DNA from 4 places in the Shinella sp. 20P9.1.1 genome. Region 1 is predicted to be linked to each of the others. Evidence: riboswitches for the same ligand, from Rfam matches in the RefSeq annotation. Region 1 holds a riboswitch; each other region holds the start of a gene.

The links. Region 1 has a riboswitch for cobalamin ahead of AC27VQ_RS22585 (CbtB domain-containing protein). Riboswitches for the same ligand answer to the same signal wherever they lie in the genome.
Region 2: another riboswitch for cobalamin. It lies ahead of AC27VQ_RS01210 (ABC transporter substrate-binding protein); the one in region 1 lies ahead of AC27VQ_RS22585 (CbtB domain-containing protein).
Region 3: another riboswitch for cobalamin. It lies ahead of AC27VQ_RS15875 (hypothetical protein); the one in region 1 lies ahead of AC27VQ_RS22585 (CbtB domain-containing protein).
Region 4: another riboswitch for cobalamin. It lies ahead of AC27VQ_RS23475 (aromatic ring-hydroxylating oxygenase subunit alpha); the one in region 1 lies ahead of AC27VQ_RS22585 (CbtB domain-containing protein).

The regions. Positions count from the first base shown of each region.
Region 1 is NZ_JBYOLC010000016.1:22,513-27,100, forward strand. It holds gene AC27VQ_RS22580 (peptidoglycan-binding domain-containing protein) at 1-1,866, shown strand, start outside; cobalamin riboswitch at 1,946-2,311, shown strand; gene AC27VQ_RS22585 (CbtB domain-containing protein) at 2,357-2,533, shown strand; gene AC27VQ_RS22590 (CbtA family protein) at 2,546-3,331, shown strand; gene cobU (bifunctional adenosylcobinamide kinase/adenosylcobinamide-phosphate guanylyltransferase) at 3,333-3,857, shown strand; gene cobW (cobalamin biosynthesis protein CobW) at 3,862-4,588, shown strand, end outside.
Region 2 is NZ_JBYOLC010000001.1:265,886-270,473, forward strand. It holds gene AC27VQ_RS01200 (polyamine ABC transporter substrate-binding protein) at 1-924, shown strand, start outside; gene AC27VQ_RS01205 (MurR/RpiR family transcriptional regulator) at 992-1,846, shown strand; cobalamin riboswitch at 1,882-2,113, shown strand; gene AC27VQ_RS01210 (ABC transporter substrate-binding protein) at 2,292-3,329, shown strand; gene AC27VQ_RS01215 (FecCD family ABC transporter permease) at 3,326-4,354, shown strand; gene AC27VQ_RS01220 (ABC transporter ATP-binding protein) at 4,351-4,588, shown strand, end outside.
Region 3 is NZ_JBYOLC010000008.1:196,059-200,646, forward strand. It holds gene metH (methionine synthase) at 1-2,068, opposite strand, end outside; gene AC27VQ_RS15875 (hypothetical protein) at 2,154-2,369, opposite strand; cobalamin riboswitch at 2,474-2,690, opposite strand; gene AC27VQ_RS15880 (glycoside hydrolase family 94 protein) at 3,099-4,588, shown strand, end outside.
Region 4 is NZ_JBYOLC010000018.1:26,898-31,485, forward strand. It holds gene AC27VQ_RS23470 (FAD-binding oxidoreductase) at 1-621, opposite strand, end outside; gene AC27VQ_RS23475 (aromatic ring-hydroxylating oxygenase subunit alpha) at 623-1,864, opposite strand; cobalamin riboswitch at 1,970-2,181, opposite strand; gene AC27VQ_RS23480 (DUF6656 family protein) at 2,495-3,106, shown strand; gene AC27VQ_RS23485 (diguanylate cyclase domain-containing protein) at 3,153-4,202, opposite strand; gene AC27VQ_RS23490 (L-threonylcarbamoyladenylate synthase) at 4,360-4,588, shown strand, end outside.

The DNA.
Region 1 (4,588 bases):
GCCGTTGCCTTCGCGCAGGCCGCCACCGGCAAGGAAGCCGGCAGCGCCGGCAAGCGCTGGGAGGAGGAGTTTTCGCTCTGGCAGAAGGTCTCGTCCGGCAGCGATGTCGCCCAGTACGAGGGTTATCTGAAGCAATATCCCAACGGCACCTTCGCCTCCATGGCCCGCCTTCGCATCGCCGAATTGCAGGCCGCCGCCAAGGAGAGGCCTGCCAAGAGCGTGACCGCAGAGGCGGAAGCCAAGGCCAAGGCCGAGGAAGCCGCCGCTGCCGAGAAGGCGAAGGCGGACGAAGAAGCGAAGAAGGCGGCCGAGGCCAAGCAGGCGGAAGAGGCGCAGAAAGCCGCTGAGGCTGAAAAGACCAAGGCTGAAGAGGAGACCCGTAAAGCCGCCGAAGCGAAGAAGGCCGCAGACGAAGCCCAGAAGGCGGCCGAAGCCAAAAAAGCCGAAGAGGAAGCCCTGAAGGCGGCCGAGGCGAAGAAGGCTGCGGAAGCGGCGCAGAAGGCTGCCGAGGCGGAAAAGGCCAAGGTCGAGCAGGAGGCCGCGCGCCTGAGGGCTGAAGCCGAGGCCAAGCAGGCCGAGGAAGCCGCCGCCGCCCGCAAGCTTGCCGATGAAAAGGCTGCGGCGGAAGAGAAGGCGAAGACCGAAGCCGCCGCTGCTGAAAAGGCCAAGGCGGAAGCCGCTGCGGCGGAAAAGGCAAAGGCTGAAGAGGCCGCCCGCCTGAAGGCGGAAGCCGAGCAAAAGGAAGCGGAAGCCCGCGCGGTTGTCGAAAAGCAGGCCGCTGAAGCCGAGCGCCTGAAGGCGGAGGCGGATGCCGCCGCTGAGAAGGCCAAGGCTGAAGAGGCCGCACGCTTGAAGGCCGAGGCGGATCGCCAGAAGGCCGAAGAAGCTGCTGCGGCGGAAAAGGCCCGTGCCGAAGAGGAAGCGGCCGCCCGCCAGGAAGCCGAGGCCAAGCGCATCGAGGCGGAAAAGGTTGCCGCCGCCGAGAAGGCCAAGATCGAGGAGGAGGCCGCCGCTGCCCGCAAGCTCGCCGAAGAGAAGGCTGCGGAAGTCGAACGCCTGAAGGCCGAGGCCGCCAAGGCGGCGGCCGATGCCGAAGCCAAGGCCGCGGAAGCCGCGCGTCTTGCCGATGAGGCAGAGAAGCGCGCCGAAGAGGCCGCCGCTGCCCAGAAGCCCGCGGATAGCCAGGAACCGGCCGATAGCGCAGATGATGCGACGGCTGCGCGTGAAAACGCGCCGCAGGACGCCGACAGCGACAATGGCGCGCGCGCCGTCGAAGAGGCGGCGGCCGCAAAACGTGCGGAAGACAAGACGTTCCAAGGCGCTGTCGCCGATGGTTCGGAGAAGGCTTACAAGGACTATCTCTACCAATATCCCCAGGGTCGCTATGTCGATGACGCCCGCAAGCGCATCGCCGCCCTGAGCGCCAAGCCGGAAACGCAGATGGACGAGGACGCGGCAACCGCCGACGCTACGCGCAAGGCCGAGCCGGTCGTCGATCCGCGCGAGACCTATATGGACCGCTCCGTTCGCGCCCAGGCCCAGCGCTACCTGAGCCTGCTCGGCTACAACACCTATGGTGCCGACGGCGTCTTCGGCCCGCGCTCTCGCGCGGCGATCGCCGCCTGGCAGGGCGCGTCCGGCTATCGCGCAGACGGTTACCTGCCGCGCCAGCAATTCCGCGCGCTGCGCGAGGCCGCGCAATATGCCGAGACCCGGCAGGCACGGCAGAATCGCCAGCGCCGCTACCAGCAGCGCGACTACGACGTGCTGGAAGGCCCCGTCGATGGCTACTATGACGGCCCCTATTACCGCGACGACGGCTATTACAACGATGGCGGCGGCGTGGTGATCATCCCCGGCTATTGAGTTTGCGACGGCCGGACGGCGGTTTTGGCACAGGCCATGCCGCTGCCGGTCGATTGACTTCCCGGGGCGGGAAGCATAATCATCAGCGATATTGGATGGTTCCTTGGTCCGGAAACGGACCGGGGAGTAAATGGGAATGTGACGCGGTGGACCCAATCAGGGCGCTGCAATCACGGCCGACCCCGCGACTGTAGAGTAGCGAGGGACGCCCATCCGGAGGGGAGGATGTTCGCGGCGAAGGGCAATGGTGCCTGAAATCGCGAAACGAGAACCAGCCGGAAAAGCCACTGGGTGGCATCACGATAGCCGGGGTTGGACGCCTCTTTTTCTACGAATCGTCCGCCTCTCGTGATTGCCGGAAAACCTGGGAAGGCGAGGGTGACCCGGAGGCGCTGACGCGCCGGACGCTGCGAGCCAGGAGACCTGCCAGACAATGAGGGCATATCGCCCGCCCAGGGGAATTTTCCCCGCTGCCTGCACGGAGGTTGTCATGGCTGTTTCTACCACGTCTTCTGTTGTTCTTTCCGCAAACGATCGTCTCGTTGCCGGCGTTTTCGCCCTGCTGCTCGGCGCCTTCCTCGTCTTCGGCGCCGGCCTTGCGAATTCGGCCGTGCTGCACGACACGGCACACGACACGCGTCACTCCTACGGCTTTCCCTGCCACTAAGGAGTTCTCGACATGATCGTTCGTTATCTCCTGGCTGCCCTGGTGGCCGGGTTGTTCTCCGGCGTGCTCATGACGGCCGCCCAGGAGGCCCGAGTCGTGCCGTTGATTCTGCACGCCGAAGAGTTCGAGGGTGAAGCCGCCCCGGCCGGCGACGGCACCACGCCCGCGACATCAGATGGTGCTGCCACGACGCAGGAGCATTCCTCGCTCGGTGCCGTGATCCTCGATGTCGCCTCGGCGCTCTCGCCTATCTCGGTCGCCTATGCCCATGAGGGCGAGGACCACGAGGACGGCGGCATCATGTTCGGCATGAGCCGCTTCTCCGGCACGCTTCTGGCAAACCTCGTCACGGGCACCGGCTTTGCTCTGCTGCTCGCCGGCTTCAGCCTCGTTTCCGGCAATCCCATCACCGTTGCCAACGGTGCGCTGTGGGGGGCTGCCGGCTGGCTTGCCGTGCATATGCTGCCGGCCATAGGCCTGCCGCCGGAGCTTCCGGGCTTCCCGGCTGCCGATCTGACCCAGCGCCAGATCTGGTGGGTTGCGACGGTCGCGCTTTCGGCGGCGGGTCTCTACCTGCTGTTCCTGAAGCCGGGCATCGTCTCCAAGGTTGCCGGTGTCGTGCTTCTAGCCGCCCCGCAGGTCTATGGCGCGCCGCAGCCGTCCGACATTTCCAGCAACGTTCCGGCCGTTCTCGGCGCGGAATTTGCCGTCGCGGCGCTCGCTACTACGCTGTTCTTCTGGATCGTGCTCGGCCTCTCGCTCGGCTTTGCCAACGAGAAGATCGCCAGGGCAGCCTGACATGAAACAGACATCGCCCGGAGCCGTCCTGGTTCTGGGCGGTGCGCGTTCCGGAAAATCCGCTTTTGCCGAAAGGCTGGTCGCCGAGACCGGCCTTTCGCGTCATTATATCGCCACCGGCCGCGCCTGGGATGACGAGATGCGCGAACGCATCGCCAAACACCGGGAAGATCGCGGAAAAGGCTGGGAAACACACGAGGAGCCGATTGCGCTCGCGGCCTGCATCAAGGATGTGGCGCGCGAGGACCGGACGGTCCTCATCGATTGCCTGACGCTCTGGCTCACCAATCTAATGCTGGAGGAGCGGGATATCACACAGGAATTCGCCGGCCTTTTGTCGGCCATCAACGACGCGCCGGGTCGTCTTGTCTTCGTATCGAACGAAGTCGGCCTTGGCATCGTGCCGGAAAATCGCATGGCGCGTGACTTTCGCGACCATGCCGGGCGGCTGCACCAGCAGGTCGCGGCCCTCGTACCGGAAGTCTATTTTATCGCGGCCGGACTGCCGCTGAAAATGAAGGGTTGAGCCTATGCTGCAACAGAAGATCCCCGCCACCGTCATCACCGGCTTCCTCGGGGCTGGCAAGACCACGATGATCCGCAACCTGCTGCAGAATGCCGGCGGCAAGCGCATCGCGCTCATCATCAACGAGTTCGGCGATCTCGGCGTCGATGGCGACGTGCTGAAGGGCTGCGGCGCTGAGGCCTGCACCGAGGACGACATCATCGAACTCACCAACGGCTGCATCTGCTGCACCGTCGCCGATGACTTCATCCCCACCATGACGAAGCTCCTGGAGCGCGAAAACCGTCCCGATCATATCGTCATCGAGACCTCGGGCCTTGCGCTGCCGCAGCCGCTGATCGCCGCCTTCAACTGGCCGGAAATCAAGACGCAGGTGACGGTCGATGGCGTCATTACCGTGGTCGACAGCGCTGCCGTCGCCGCCGGCCGTTTTGCCGACGACCATGACAAAGTGGACGCGCTGCGTGTCGAGGACGACAATCTCGACCACGAAAGCCCGCTGGAAGAACTCTTCGAAGACCAGCTCACCGCCGCCGATCTCATCGTCCTCAACAAGACGGATCTTCTCGACGCCGCCGGTGTGCTTGCCGTGCGTGACGAGGTCGCCTCGCGTATCGCCCGCAAGCCGTCGATGATCGAGGCGAAGAACGGCGAAGTCGCCGCCGCTGTCCTGCTCGGCCTCGGCGTCGGCACGGAAGACGATATCGCCAACCGAAAGTCGCACCACGAGC
Region 2 (4,588 bases), on a different contig from region 1:
GAGGTCTTGAAGAAGTTCGAGGAGGAAACCTCGATCAAGGTCAACCTCTCGACCTATTCCTCCAACGAGGAAATGCTGGCCAAGATCCAGGGCGGCGCCACGGGCTATGACATCGTCTTCCCGTCCGTGCATATGCAGGACATCATGGCCAAGCTCGATCTTCTGGAGAAGACCGACATCAACAAATATGAAGGCTTCAAGAATATCGATCCGGCCTTCCTGCGCGCCAAGAGCGACCCGAACGGTGAATATTGCCTGCCCTATGCCTGGGGTTCGGTCGGCATCATGTACAACCGCAAGGTGCTCGGCAAGGATATCACGGGCTGGAAGGACCTGATCGAGACCGTGAAGGCCAAGGGCCTGAAATTCACCCTGCTCGACGACATGCGCGAAGTGCTGGCGGTCGGCCTCATCCTGAACGGCCACAAGATCAACTCGACGGACCCGGCCGAATTGCAGCAGGCGGCGGACACGATCATCGCCATGAAGCCGGATGTGGCGGCCTTCACCTATGACGAGCGTCCGATGGTGCAAGCGGGCGACGTGGCGGCCGGGCACGCCTTCGTCGGTGCGATGGTGGATATCTTCGCCAATGAAAAGGACCTCGGCTACGTGATCCCCGAGGAGGGGGCGACCATGTACCAGGAGGATATCTGCGTGCTGAAAACCGCGCCGAACAAGGACAACGCGATCAAGTTCCTCCAGTTCTATACGCGCCCGGAAATCGTCGCTCTCAACGTCTCGCAGCAGACCAACGGCACCGCCAACGTGCCGGCGCGGGAATTGACCCCGGAAAAGATCAAGAATAGCAAGGAAATCAACCCGCCGGCCGAGACGATGGCACGTCTCCAGATATTCGAGGATCTGGGTCCGGCCCTGCGTCAGGTGGACCGTGTCTGGACGCGGGTCAAGACGGCGCAATGAGCCCGGTGTGAGTGCGGTTGATACCCGCCCGTCTTTGGACGGGCGGGATTTCGAAGAGAGGGGCGACGTGTCGAAACGCATTCTGAAGCTCGTTCAGTCCGACGACCTCAGGCGGTCCAAATCCGACAAGCTGATCGCCCATTACATCGAGCGCAACATCGCCGAGCTGCCCTTCGAGACGGCGCGGTCGATCGCCCAGCGCTTGGAACTCTCGCCCATGACCATCGGCCGCTATCTGCGCCGCATGGGTTTCGACGGGCTCGACGAGCTGAAGAGCGAGCTGCGCCGCGGCAGTTCCAACCCCGCCTGGCAGGTCAAGGGACAGGTCGGGCGATTGGAGCAGGACCGCAAGGACGGCAAGCTGCTCGCCGGGCTCATCCAGCAGCAGATCGACAATCTCGGCGAGATTTACGCCATCACGACCGCGCCGGAATGGCAGCAGACGATCGACGCGCTGATCGGCGCGACGGAGGTCTATGTCGCCGCCTATCAGAACGTGCGCGGCATCGCGCAGTATTTTGCAAGCCAGCTCTCCTACACCCGCCCGCGCGTGCAATTCGTCGACGGCGTCAACGGCACCTATGCCGAAGTGCTCGACGGCTCCGTCGAGGGGCGGCTGCTCTTCCTGCACGACGTACGCCGCTTTGCCGCCAAGGCCCGGCCGCTGGCGCTGGAAGCCCGGCGGGCCGGCGTGAAGGTCGTGCTGCTGACCGATGAATTCTGCCCCTGGGGGCCGGAAGTCTCCGACATCTGCCTCATCGTGCCCGGCTCGCACGGGCCGCTTTGGGATGGCGCCGCGACCATGACGGCGGTGATGGATCTCATGTTGAGCAACATCATCGTCGAGATGGGCGACGAGGTGAGCGAGCGTGTCGACCGGCTGACACGCCTGCAGGATGTCTTCGGGGATTTCGAAAGCTGATTTTCACCGTCACCTTGACGCCGCCGAACGGTGCGGACTAAGGATGGGACGACGGTTCCCCGAAGGATGACTCCCAGGGGATTAATAGGGAACACGGTGCGGATGACCCAACAGGGACCCATTCCGTGGCTGCCCCCGCAACTGTAGGCGGATTGCCGCCTGTCCTCGTGACGCGTCTCGCGTCATGCCACTGTGCGTTTGCACGGGAAGGCAGACAGGCAGCAGATATCCGTGAGCCAGGAGACCTGCCGTCAGAGCCGAGAGTGCTGCTTGCCATGCACTCCAGATCCAAGTCACGGGCGGGGAAGCCCGGAACAGGAGACGCCATGACGAGCCAGACTGCCGCCCGCGGCAGACCCCTAATCGTTTTCTCCCGACCGCATTCGGTGCGCCCTTCGTGGTCCATCGGCTGAGCCCGCACGCCTTCACTCTCCGGGAGAAATCCATGACCTTGTTTTCCGCGGCCCTGCGCGCCGCATCCCTCGCTTCCGCCCTTGCCGGCGCGGTAACCCTCATCGCCTCCGGCACGGCCCAGGCCGCCGAGACGCAGTATCCGCTGACGCTGCAGAATTGCGGCCGCCCGGTCACCTTCCAGAAGGCGCCGACGCAGACCGTTTCGATTGGCCAGAGCTCGACCGAAATCCTCTACATGCTCGGCCTGGCCGACAAGGTGGTGGGCACGGCGCTGTGGGTCGGCCCGGTCATCAAGGGCTATGAAGACGTCAACGCCAGGATCGACCGTCTGGCCGACAACGAGCCGAGCTTCGAAAGCGTGCTCGCCAAGAAGCCGGATATCGTCACGGTGCAGTTCCAGTGGCAGGTCGGGCCGGAAGGCGTCGTTGCCAAGCCCGAGCAGTTCGAGGAGCTCGGCATTCCCGTCTACACCTCGCCGTCCGATTGCGTCGGCAAGGAAAACAGCGCGGCCAGCGACGGCGTCCGCCATCAGGTCTTCACCATGGAGCTGGTCTATCAGGAGATCCGCGAGATGGCGCAGATCTACGATATCCAGGACAAGGGCGAAGAGGTCGTTGCCGCGCTGAAGGCACGCGAAGAGGCGGCCCGTGCCAAGGTTGCCGCCGCCAAGGACAGGCTCTCGGCCGTCTTCTGGTTCTCCAGCGCCGCCGATGCCGATCCCTATGTCGCCGGCAAGAACGGCGCGCCGGGCTACATCATGTCGGCGCTCGGCATCGAAAACATCATCAAGACCGAGGACGAATGGCCGACCGTCGGCTGGGAAACCATCGCCAAGGCCGCGCCGACGATGATCGTCGCGGGCTCGATGGAGCGCCGCCGCTATCCGCTCGACAGCCTTGAGGCGAAGCTCGACTTCCTGAAGACCGACCCGGTCGCAAGCCTCATGCCGGCGGTGAAGAGCAACTATGTCTTCGACATGGACGCTCAGGCGATGAACCCGACGATCCGTACCATCGAAGGCATCGAGCGTCTGGCCGATGCTATTGAAAAGGCTGGTTTGGCCAAGTGATCTCCGATCGTCCCATCCTGCTTCGGACGGGCGCCGCTTTCGCGGCGCTCCTTCTGTTGCTGTTTGCGCTCGGCGTCGGCGCCGCAGTCGGCGAGACGGCCATCCCTCTCGACGTGGTCGCCAAGACGGTGGCCAACCGCCTCTGGCATGCAGGCTACCCGCTGGAGCCGATCGACGAGGGCATCATCTGGAACTACCGGCTGAGCCGGGCGATGGTGGCTGCCTGCTGCGGCTCGGCCCTGGCGCTCTGCGGCGTCATCCTGCAATCGCTGCTGCGCAATGCGCTGGCCGATCCCTATATTCTCGGCATCTCCGCCGGCGCTTCGACCGGTGCCGTCAGCGTGGCGATTCTCGGTATCGGGGCCGGTGCCCTAACGCTGCCGGCCGGCGCCTTCCTCGGCGCGCTCGTCGCTTTCGGCCTCGTCAGCGCGCTCGCCTTGCGCGCCGGGCGCGGCACGAGCGCAATCATCCTGGCCGGCATCGCGGGCTCGCAACTCTTTAACGCGCTCACCTCCTTCATCGTCACCAAGGCGGCGAGCGCGGAGCAGGCACGCGGTATCATGTTCTGGCTGCTCGGCAATCTCTCGGGCGTGCGCTGGCCGGATGTCTGGCTGGCGCTGCCGGTAGCGATCCTCGGGCTTCTCGTGTGCCTGTGGCACGCCCGCGCGCTCGATGCCTTCACCTTCGGCACGGAATCGGCCGCCTCGCTCGGCATTCCCGTGCGCCGGGTCTATGTCGTGCTGATCGCCATTTCCGCGCTGATGACGGCGACCATGGTTTCCATCGTCGGCTCGATCGGCTTCGTCGGCCTCGTTATTCCCCATGCCGCGCGCATGGTGGTCGGCGTGCGGCATGGCCTGCTTCTGCCGGCCTCGGCGCTGATCGGCGCCATCTTCATGATCGCGGCGGACGTGCTGTCGCGTGTCATCATCCCCGGCCAGGTCCTGCCCATCGGCGTCATCACGGCACTGTTCGGCGCGCCCGCCTTCGCGCTCATCCTCAGCCAGAGGAGGTCTGCCCTGTGACACTGTCTGCCAAAAACCTGCACTGGTCGGCCGGTGGTGCGACCATCCTGTCGGATGTCTCGCTGGATGTGCGCCCCGGCGAATTCCTCGGCATCATCGGCCCGAACGGCTCCGGCAAGACGAGCCTGATGTCGCTGATGTCAGGCATCCGCAAGCCGCAGGCCGGCGCCGTCCTGCTCGACGGCACGCCGCTTTCGGATCACGGCCGTCAGGCCATCGCCCGGCGCATCGCCT
Region 3 (4,588 bases), on a different contig from region 1:
CGTTGACGAGGGCATGTTCCAGCCGCTTTTCCACCGGCCATTCGCGCCAGGCGAGGTCGCGCTCCCGAGCCTCCTTGCCGGCCGCGCCCTTGAAGCGCTCGGCGATGTCGAGCAGGCGTTCCGTCGCGGTCCCGCCGGCCTTCGGCACGCGGTTCAGCACCACGTCCTCGCAGGCCTCGCGCAGGTCCGGCTCGATCGTGTCATAGACGGCGAGCTGGCCGGCATTGACGATGCCCATGTCCATGCCCGCCTGGATGGCGTGGTAGAGGAAGACGGCGTGCATCGCCTCGCGCACTGGCTCGTTGCCGCGGAAGGAGAAGGAGAGGTTGGAGACGCCGCCCGAGATATGGACATGCGGCAGGGTAGCGGTGATCTCGGCGGTCGCCTCGATGAAATCGACGCCGTAGTTGTCGTGCTCCTCGATGCCGGTCGCCACCGCGAAGATATTGGGGTCGAAGACGATATCTTCCGGCGCAAGGCCGGCGATTTCGGTGAGCAGCGTGTAGGCGCGGGTGCAGATTTCCACCTTGCGCGCCTTGGTGTCAGCCTGCCCTTTCTCGTCGAAGGCCATGACGACGACGGCGGCACCATAGGCGCGCACCAGTTTGGCATGGTGCAGGAAGGCCTCTTCGCCTTCCTTCAGCGAGATGGAATTGACCAGCGGCTTGCCCTGCACGCATTTCAGGCCGGCCTCGATCACCTCCCATTTCGAACTGTCGATCATCACGGGAACACGGGCGATATCGGGCTCGGCGGCGATGAGGTTGAGATATTCCACCATCGCCTTGGCGGAATCGATCAGGCCCTCGTCCATGTTGATGTCGATGATCTGCGCGCCGTTCGCCACCTGGTCGCGCGCGACGTCGAGAGCGGCTGCATAGTCGCCCGCCGTGATCAGCTTGCGGAATTTCGCCGAGCCCGTGACATTGGTGCGCTCGCCGACATTCACGAAGGGAATGGCTTCGGTCAGCGTGAAGGGTTCGAGGCCGGAAAGGCGCATGTGGCGCGGAATATCCGGGATCTGGCGCGGCTTGTGGCGCGACGCCGCCTCGGCGATGGCGCGGATATGGTCCGGCGTCGAGCCGCAGCAGCCGCCGACGATATTGACCAGGCCGTCGCGCATGAACCCTTCGATCTGGGCGGCCATCTCGTCCGGCGTCTCGTCATACTGGCCGAAGGCGTTGGGCAGGCCGGCATTGGGATAGGCGCAGACGAAGGTTTGCGCCACGGAGGAAATCTCGGCGAGGTGGGCGCGCATGGCATTGGCCCCGAGTGCGCAGTTGAGGCCGATGGAGAAGGGATCGGCATGGCGCACGGAATTCCAGAAAGCCTCCGGCGTCTGGCCGGACAGCGTGCGGCCGGAAAGGTCGGTGATGGTGCCCGAGATCATGACGGGCAGGTCGATGCCCTTTTCCTCGAAGACCTCGCGCGTGGCGAAGATCGCGGCCTTGGCGTTCAGCGTGTCGAAGATCGTCTCGATCAGGATGATGTCGGCACCGCCGTCGATGAGGCCGCGCAGCTGTTCGGCATAGGCGATCCTGAGATCGTCGAAGGTCACGGCACGGTAGCCGGGATTGTTGACGTCGGGCGAGATGGAGGCGGTGCGGTTGGTCGGGCCGAGCGCACCGGCGACGAAGCGGCGTCGGCCGTCCTTTTGCTGGGCACGCAGGCCGGCGCGGCGGGCAAGGCGCGCGCCGTCGCGGTTCAGCTCATAGACCATGTCCTCCATGCCATAGTCCGCCTGGGCGATGGTGGTGGAGGAGAAGGTGTTGGTTTCCAAAATATCGGCGCCGGCGAGCGCGTAGCGATAGTGGATGTCCTCGATGGCGCCGGGCTGGGTCAGCGTCAGCAGATCGTTGTTGCCCTGCTGGTGGCAGGCGCAATCGCCGAAACGGTCGCCGCGGAAATCGTCCTCGACCAGTTTCAGCGTCTGGATTTCCGTGCCCATGGCGCCGTCGAGCACGAGAATGCGTTCGCGGGCGGCGGCTTCGAGGGCGGCGCGGATCTCGCGACCGTCCCGCTTCGGCTGTTCGGGGCCGAACAGGTCGTCCAGGTGGGAAGTGGCCATGGGGAAACCCTCCGATGCAGTATCGTCTGCATCGGAGTTCACATAAAGATATCTTTATGTCAATATATCTTTATGTGGTTTGGCCCTAGTGCATCGGTTCATTCGCCCCAGCAAGCGAGGCGAACAGCGCCTTGAGGCGGATGATGTCAGGGTCGGCGCTTTGGCAACGGGCAAGCTTGTCCACCTCCTTCAGCGCCTCGACCGGAAGATCGGCGCCGCGCGGTTGCCAGAGCAGCCAGGAGATGAAGACGGATTCCGGCTTGCCGGTGCCGGACGGCTGGATATCGGTGAATTGAAACATTTCTTTTTCCCCAATTGAAAATTGGGGGATGACCGGACGCACGCTGCTGAAAAACTCGCCCGCGGGCGACAACAAGCGCACCCTTGGGACACCCCGCCCATGGACGTTACAGACGTGTCAGGGCAGGTCTCCTGGCTTGCGGGTCATTGCCTTTGTCTCGCCTTCCCGGTGGTTCACACCAGTGGCATGGAGCGACATCGGCTCGCCGTTCACAGTTGCGGGGGCAGCGCCGGTCTTGATCCTCCTTGGAGCATCGCACCGGCTTCCCTCTTAGCCTCCGAGCCGCATGCGACTCGGAAGACCCTGACGGCCGGAGACTGGCGTGACGCGGTAAGTAAGTCAAGGATGCGGGAACACGATGCACAGGCCCGGAACTTTTTTCTCAGCAATGCATTTGGGCTTCCGCCTGCCTCCTGCCCCTCGCTCATCTCGCCGGCGAGGGCGTGATTCACCAAAACCGCAGATGAGGGCCAATGCCGAGCCATCCCGATACGCTCAGATGTTGCAAGTCTCTGTCCTTACGGCTAAAAAATGCCGTTTTCATGCACCACGCGGCCAGGATGCCAATCAGCGTGTCGCCTGAGCCATGTTCTTTCCGTCAGCGCCATGAGGGCGTCGCATGGTGTCATGGCTGATCGCGGCACAGAGACGAAACCTGCCCGCAAAAAACCCTCCGGCGCACAGGCCTTTGCCGGATGGCTCAACATGGCCGGATCCAGATTAAGAAATATGTCCCTTCATAATACGCCGCACGCCGCCCGCGACGCAGACGCCAAGCAGATCGACTATAACGATTCGATCCGCGCCACCTATCTGACGCTGGAGGAGCTGGCCGAATGCGGCGAGGCGCTGGCGCGCGACAAGACCGCGCCGCTGCCCGGTTTCCGGCCCTTCGAATTCCGCGCCCGGCACAAGGAAAACGAGAAGGAAATCTTCCGCGTTTATCAGGCGACGGCCAAGGACGTGGAGTCGGGCGCGCAGATCACACCCGCCGCCGAATGGCTGCTCGACAATTATTACGTCATCGAAGAGGCCATCCAGGAGGTCCGCCGCGACTTCCCGCGCCGTTTCTATCGCCAGCTGCCGACCGTCGAGATCGACGGGCAGGCGGTGCCGCGCACGCTGGTGCTGGCCTGGCTCTACGTCGCCCATACCCAGAGCAACATCTCGCATGAAAGCTTGACGGCCTTCGTGCAGGGTTTCCAGAAGATCGATGCGCTGAAGATCGGTGAACTCTGGGCGCTGCCGTCCTTCATCCGCTTCGTGCTGCTCGAAAACCTGCGCCGCATCTCCAGCCGTGTCGAGCGCTCCCGCAAGATGCGCTTCAAGGCCAATGACGTCGCCGACGAGCTGGTGCGCCTGAACGATCCCGAAAAGAGCATCCAGTATCTGCGCTCGATCGAGAACTTCGTCGAGGACAACACCTTCGTCACGCAGCTGCTCTACCGGCTGCGGGATGGCCTGCAGGCGTCCGGTGTGGTGATCCAGTGGCTGGAGCGCAAGATCGAGAGCCGCGGCAGTGATCTCGAAGAACTGATCGTCTCGGAAAACAACCGCCTGTCCTCCGGCAACGCGACGATGAGCTCGCTCATCAAGAGCCTGCGCACCGTCGACGATACGGAATGGCCCGTCTGGTTCGAGAGTGTCAGCCGCCTCGACGAGGCGCTGCGCCAGGGCTCGGATTATTCCGACCTCGATTTCGGCTCGCGCAACAAATACCGCAACACGATCGAGCGTTTCGCCCGCCGCTCCGGCAAGACGGAGCTTGAAGTCACGGAGATCGCGCTCGCCATGACGGCGGAAGATGCGACCGCCCATGTCGAAGATCTCGACTACAAGGCCAATGTCGCCGCCTTCCTCGTCGGCAAGAAGCGCAAGCAGCTTGAAAAGCGTATCGGCTACCGTCCCTCCATCGTGCAGCGCATCGTGCGCTTCGGCCGCAAGCTCGACTGGTTCGCCATTGCCGGGCCGAACATCCTCTTGACGCTTCTGGCGATGATCGCGGTCTTCTATTTCCTCGATCAGCTCGATATCCCGAACGGCGCCTGGCTGATCATGCTGGTGCTCTTCGCGCTGCCGGCCTCGGAAGGCGCGTCGGGCCTGTTCAACACGCTCGTCACCTTCTTCGTCACGCCCTCGCGGCTCGTCGGCTACGAATTCAAGGACGGCATTCCGGACGATGCGCGCACGCTCGTCGTCGTGCCCTGTCTGATCGCCAA
Region 4 (4,588 bases), on a different contig from region 1:
GATGCGGCCGCGCAGGCCGTGCCAGCCGTCACGCGGATTGTGGCCTTCCACGACGAAGCCGAGGGCGAGGTTCGGCATCTGGGCGGCGAGACATTCGAGTTCCGGCTTGAACAGCAGGTCCTCCGGCTTGCGGGCGCAGGAGACGAAGGCCACGTTGGATTGCGGCGCGCAATCCGCCATCCAACGCGTCATCGACATCATCGGCGTCACACCGGAGCCCGCCGAGATGAAGAGGTATTTTTCCGCCGGATAGCGCACGAAGGAGAAATCGCCGAGCGGCCCGAAGGCCTTCAGCTTCATGCCGGGGCGCAGATGATCGAACATCCAGCGCGTGCCGATCGAGTTCTTCTGCGCTTTCACCGTCACGGCGACGGAGAAGGGCCGCGAAGGTGTCGAGGAGAGCGTGTAGGTGCGCATGACAGGCTCGTCTTCCGACACCGGCAGTTCCAGCGTGACGAACTGGCCCGGCAGATAGCGGAACCAGTTCTTCTGATCGGAGCTGAAGGTGAACGTCATCACATCGGCCGTCTCCACGGTCGCGGCGATGCATTCAAGCAGGTTATGGCGATCGTGCCAGGGGTGAAGTTCGTCGAAATGGCGGAAATGGCTCGAAATCGTCATGTCAGGCCACCCGCGACATCGGTTGCTTGTTGTCCAGCCGGTCGATCATGAAATTCGAATACCATTCGACGAACTGCATGACGCCGCCCTCGTCCTCCGGGGAATAGGGGCCAGGCTGGTAAGCCGGCGAGCGAATGCCGAAAGCGTTTTCCTCGACGATCTGGCGGTCCTGATCGTTGGTCTCGGTCCAGACATGGGTGAGCTCGTCGAGCCGGTAATCGACACCCTCGACGGCATCCTTGTTGACCAGCCACTTGGTCGTGACCTGCGTCAGCTCGGGGCCGAGCGGCAGGACGCGGAAGGTAATGGCATGATCGGCCAGCACATGGTTCCACGTCGTCGGATAGTGGAAGAGCAGCAGCGTGCCGATGCCACTTTCCTGCACGTCGTTCGACAGCGGGCGCTGGACGGCGCGCGCACCGGACATGGTGTAGCTCTCGGCATCCTGGATGAGCGGCATGCGGGCCGCGCGGAACTGGCCGGTCGGCGACATGCGGAACTCGCTCGGCAGGCCGGATGCTTCGCATTTCGCCCAATGCGCGGCAATCACAGGGTCGTCCTTGGCGCCCTGCACGCCCGTCGCAGTCGGTGCTTCCGGATAGGTGCGGCAGAGTTCGGGATGGTTGGCGGCGCAGTGATAGCACTCGCGGTTGTTTTCCCAGACGAGCTTCCAGTTGCCCTTCTCGATGATCGTGCTTTCGAAGGCGACCTTGGTTTCGCCGAGCCGGTGGCGCGCAAGATAGGGTTCGGCATTGGCACGGAAGGCGGAGAAATCCGGGGTTTCGTCGGCGAGGCAGATGAAGATGTAGCCGCCGAGGGTCTCGCAATGGATCGGTTTCAGGCTATGCTGCGTCCTGTCGAAATCCTCCGCCATGTGGCGGGCGAAGAGCAGCGAACCGTCGAGCTCGTAGGTCCACTGGTGATAGGGACAGACGAGCTTGGCCGAGGTGCCCTTGTGCTGGGTGCAGACGCGCGAGCCGCGGTGGCGGCAGGAATTGTGCAGCGCGCGGATCGTGCCCGAGCGATCGCGGGTGATGACGACGGGATAATCGCCGACCTGCACGGTAAAATAATTGCCGGCCTTCGGGATTTCGCAGTCATGGCCGATGAACAGCCAGTCGCGATACCAGATCGTCTCCATGTCGAGCTTGTAATGGTCGGGGTCGATGTAGAAGGCCTGTTCGAGGCTGTGGCCTTCACGCCGGTTCTTGAGCTTGCGGAGCACGTCGCTGCGGATATCCATGGCAATCCTCATAGGTCCAGTTTGGGGATGAGGCGCACGGAGGAGACGGCATCCGGGCGTGAAAACGCCCGGCGTGCACGCTTCCCGGCCGCCCGCCGCAGCCAGTCACGATCTTTTCTCCAGGCTGGTTTCCGGGCTGAGGAGTGGTCATTGCAGGACAGGACCTGCGGACCGATGCGGCGCCTTCCCAGACAGTCCGTCCAGTGGCTTTGTGCCGCGTTTTCTCCAACACCGTTGCGGGGGCAGCGCCGGAATCTGACCGGCTTCCCAATTCTCCGCCCTCCCTAGAAGGCGACACCTTGAGTGTCTTTATCTAACCGCAAGAATCGTCGTTCGACATGCCAAAAAACGACGTGACTTCATGATTTGACGACAGTCGAAAAATGAATGAGAGTCTTTTAGAAACGACATTTGTCGATTTATATCAATATAATATGCCTTTTAATCATGCGTAGAGGCGCGAGAGCAGGCAAGCTGGGCGCTAAAGAGGCAAGTTGTCATATTGCGACCATCGAAACCGCCCTGCAAGGATTGAGGGTCCGAACGGAAAGGAATGCTTAACGGCGTTTCCATAAACTTCCGCGATCAGGGCGCGAGCACGGAGTGCCGCGCGAACATGGAGCGCCGGGCGTGCAGCAGCAGACGAAGTTTCGATACTACGACGCCGTCGCCTACAAGCGCGCGAACCCGCCGAAATCCGCCGTGCATACGGAATTCCTGCGCACCGGCCGCATCGACCGCACCCCCGACAGCTGGAGCCCGAGCGAGAAGCGCTACCTGTCCTACGAGGAGGTGGCCGAGCGCACGGGCCGCAAGCTGGAACGCGCCGGCTCCGTCACCCACGACCGCATCAACGGGTTTCACCGCTCGATCCAGTTTCCGAAGCTGATCTTCCACCGCACGCTCGCCGAAACGCCGCATCTCGGCTACTGCCACATCACGGTGGCCAATTCGAGTTTCGCGGATTTCCAGAACGTGCAATGGGCCTTCTACATGGCCAATTTCTTTGCCGAGATCGGCGAGGAAGAGCAGTTCTTCGCCGGCATTTCGAAAAAGCAGAGCCGCATGTATTTCGCCGTCGCCATCACGCCGACGGACCACGAAGGCCGCCTGACGATCGATCGCAAGGTGCGCGGCAACGGCGTGATCTTCCGCACGGATGATCCCAAGCTCGCCATGAAGAACGTACTGATGCTCGGCGCCCGCAACGAGGCGCTGCGCAAGATCATCAGCGCGCTTTAAGTTTTCCGGACGCAAAACCGCTTCACACTTTTGCTGGAATTGCTTTTCACGCTCTATACAGCATCCACTCCTTGCCCGCCGGCACCTCGTCGCCGCGACCGTAGACGACGATCTGGTCACCGCCGGATGCCTTCGCCTCCAGAAGCGCCCGCTCGCAGGCCGAGGACAGGTCCAGCGCGCTTTCGGCGCGATCCGACATGCAGACACCGGCCGACAGGGTAAGATGGCCGAGATTGCGGTTGGTGCGCGGATCGCGCAGCGCCACCGTCTGGAAGGCGGCGCGCAGCAGATCGATCAGCCGCTCCACCTCCCCCTCATCCGAAGTGTTGAACAGGAAACCGAAGCGCAGGCCGTCGAAACGCACGGCGAGGTCGTTTGACGGGAAGGCCTGGCGGATGAGGCCGCCGTAGAAGGTCACGAGATGGTCGGACAGCGCCTCTATCTGGGCCGGCGAGAAGCGGCGTTCGGCGTCTACTTCCGCCACGACGACGCCGCAGAGCATCGGCAGGGAGGGGTTCGCATAGACGCGGGCGAGAGCCTTGTTGAAGGCACGGCGGTTGCCGAGCCTGGTCGGCGGGTCGACGAACTTCATCGCCTCGAATTCCGCCATTTCCTTCTGGATGCCGTCCATGGTGGCCGATTGCGCGGCGACCTTCTCGGCCATCTCGGCGGTGTGGGTGACGCGCTGTTCGGTGGCGCGCTGCAGAGCTTCGAGCGAGCTGCCGAGTGCACCGCCGACGCTGCCGATCACCTGCGACGCCTCGCCGATCAGGCGGCCGTAATCGTTGAGCGAGGAGCGTTCCTGGCTGAGCAGGTCCATGAAATTGCTCATCTCGCTGCTGATCGCGCCGGCCGAGCGTTGCAGCACGCTCGCCTCGTGCTGGTGCGGCAGGTATTTCCTGCCGAGTTCGTCGAGCGCGGCCTGGGTCTTGTATTTGCCGAGCGCGATGAAGTCGCGCACGAGATCCGGGTTGCTGCCGGCATAGGCCTCATAGACCAGTTCGTAATTGCGCGGCAGGCCGTCTATGCCCATCTGCTTCATGGCCGTTGCAACGCGCAAGGCGACGTCGGTGGTCGAGGATTTCCTGTTAGCCATTCAGATGCGGACCTGCTTGCGGGACTTTTCACCCTGACCGTAACAGCCCGGTCTTTCGGCCGCTCTAATCCGGCCGTTCGAATTTTAGCCATCCGCCGAACTCTTGGCATTTGCCGACAAAGCGCTGTAAAGGAAGCGGCAAAGACGGAAGGGCGAGATGGCTGATATCGTTGATACGCGCACGGATGCGGAGGAAGCGCTGGCGCGCGCCACCGCAACGCTCGGCCGCGGCGTGCCGGTCGCCATTCCCACCGAGACGGTCTATGGCCTGGCCGCCGACGCCACCAATCCGCTCGCCATCACCCGCATCTATGACATGAAGGGCCGGCCGCGCTTCAATCCGCTGATCTGCCATATGGCCGATCTCGCCATGGCGGAGAGACATG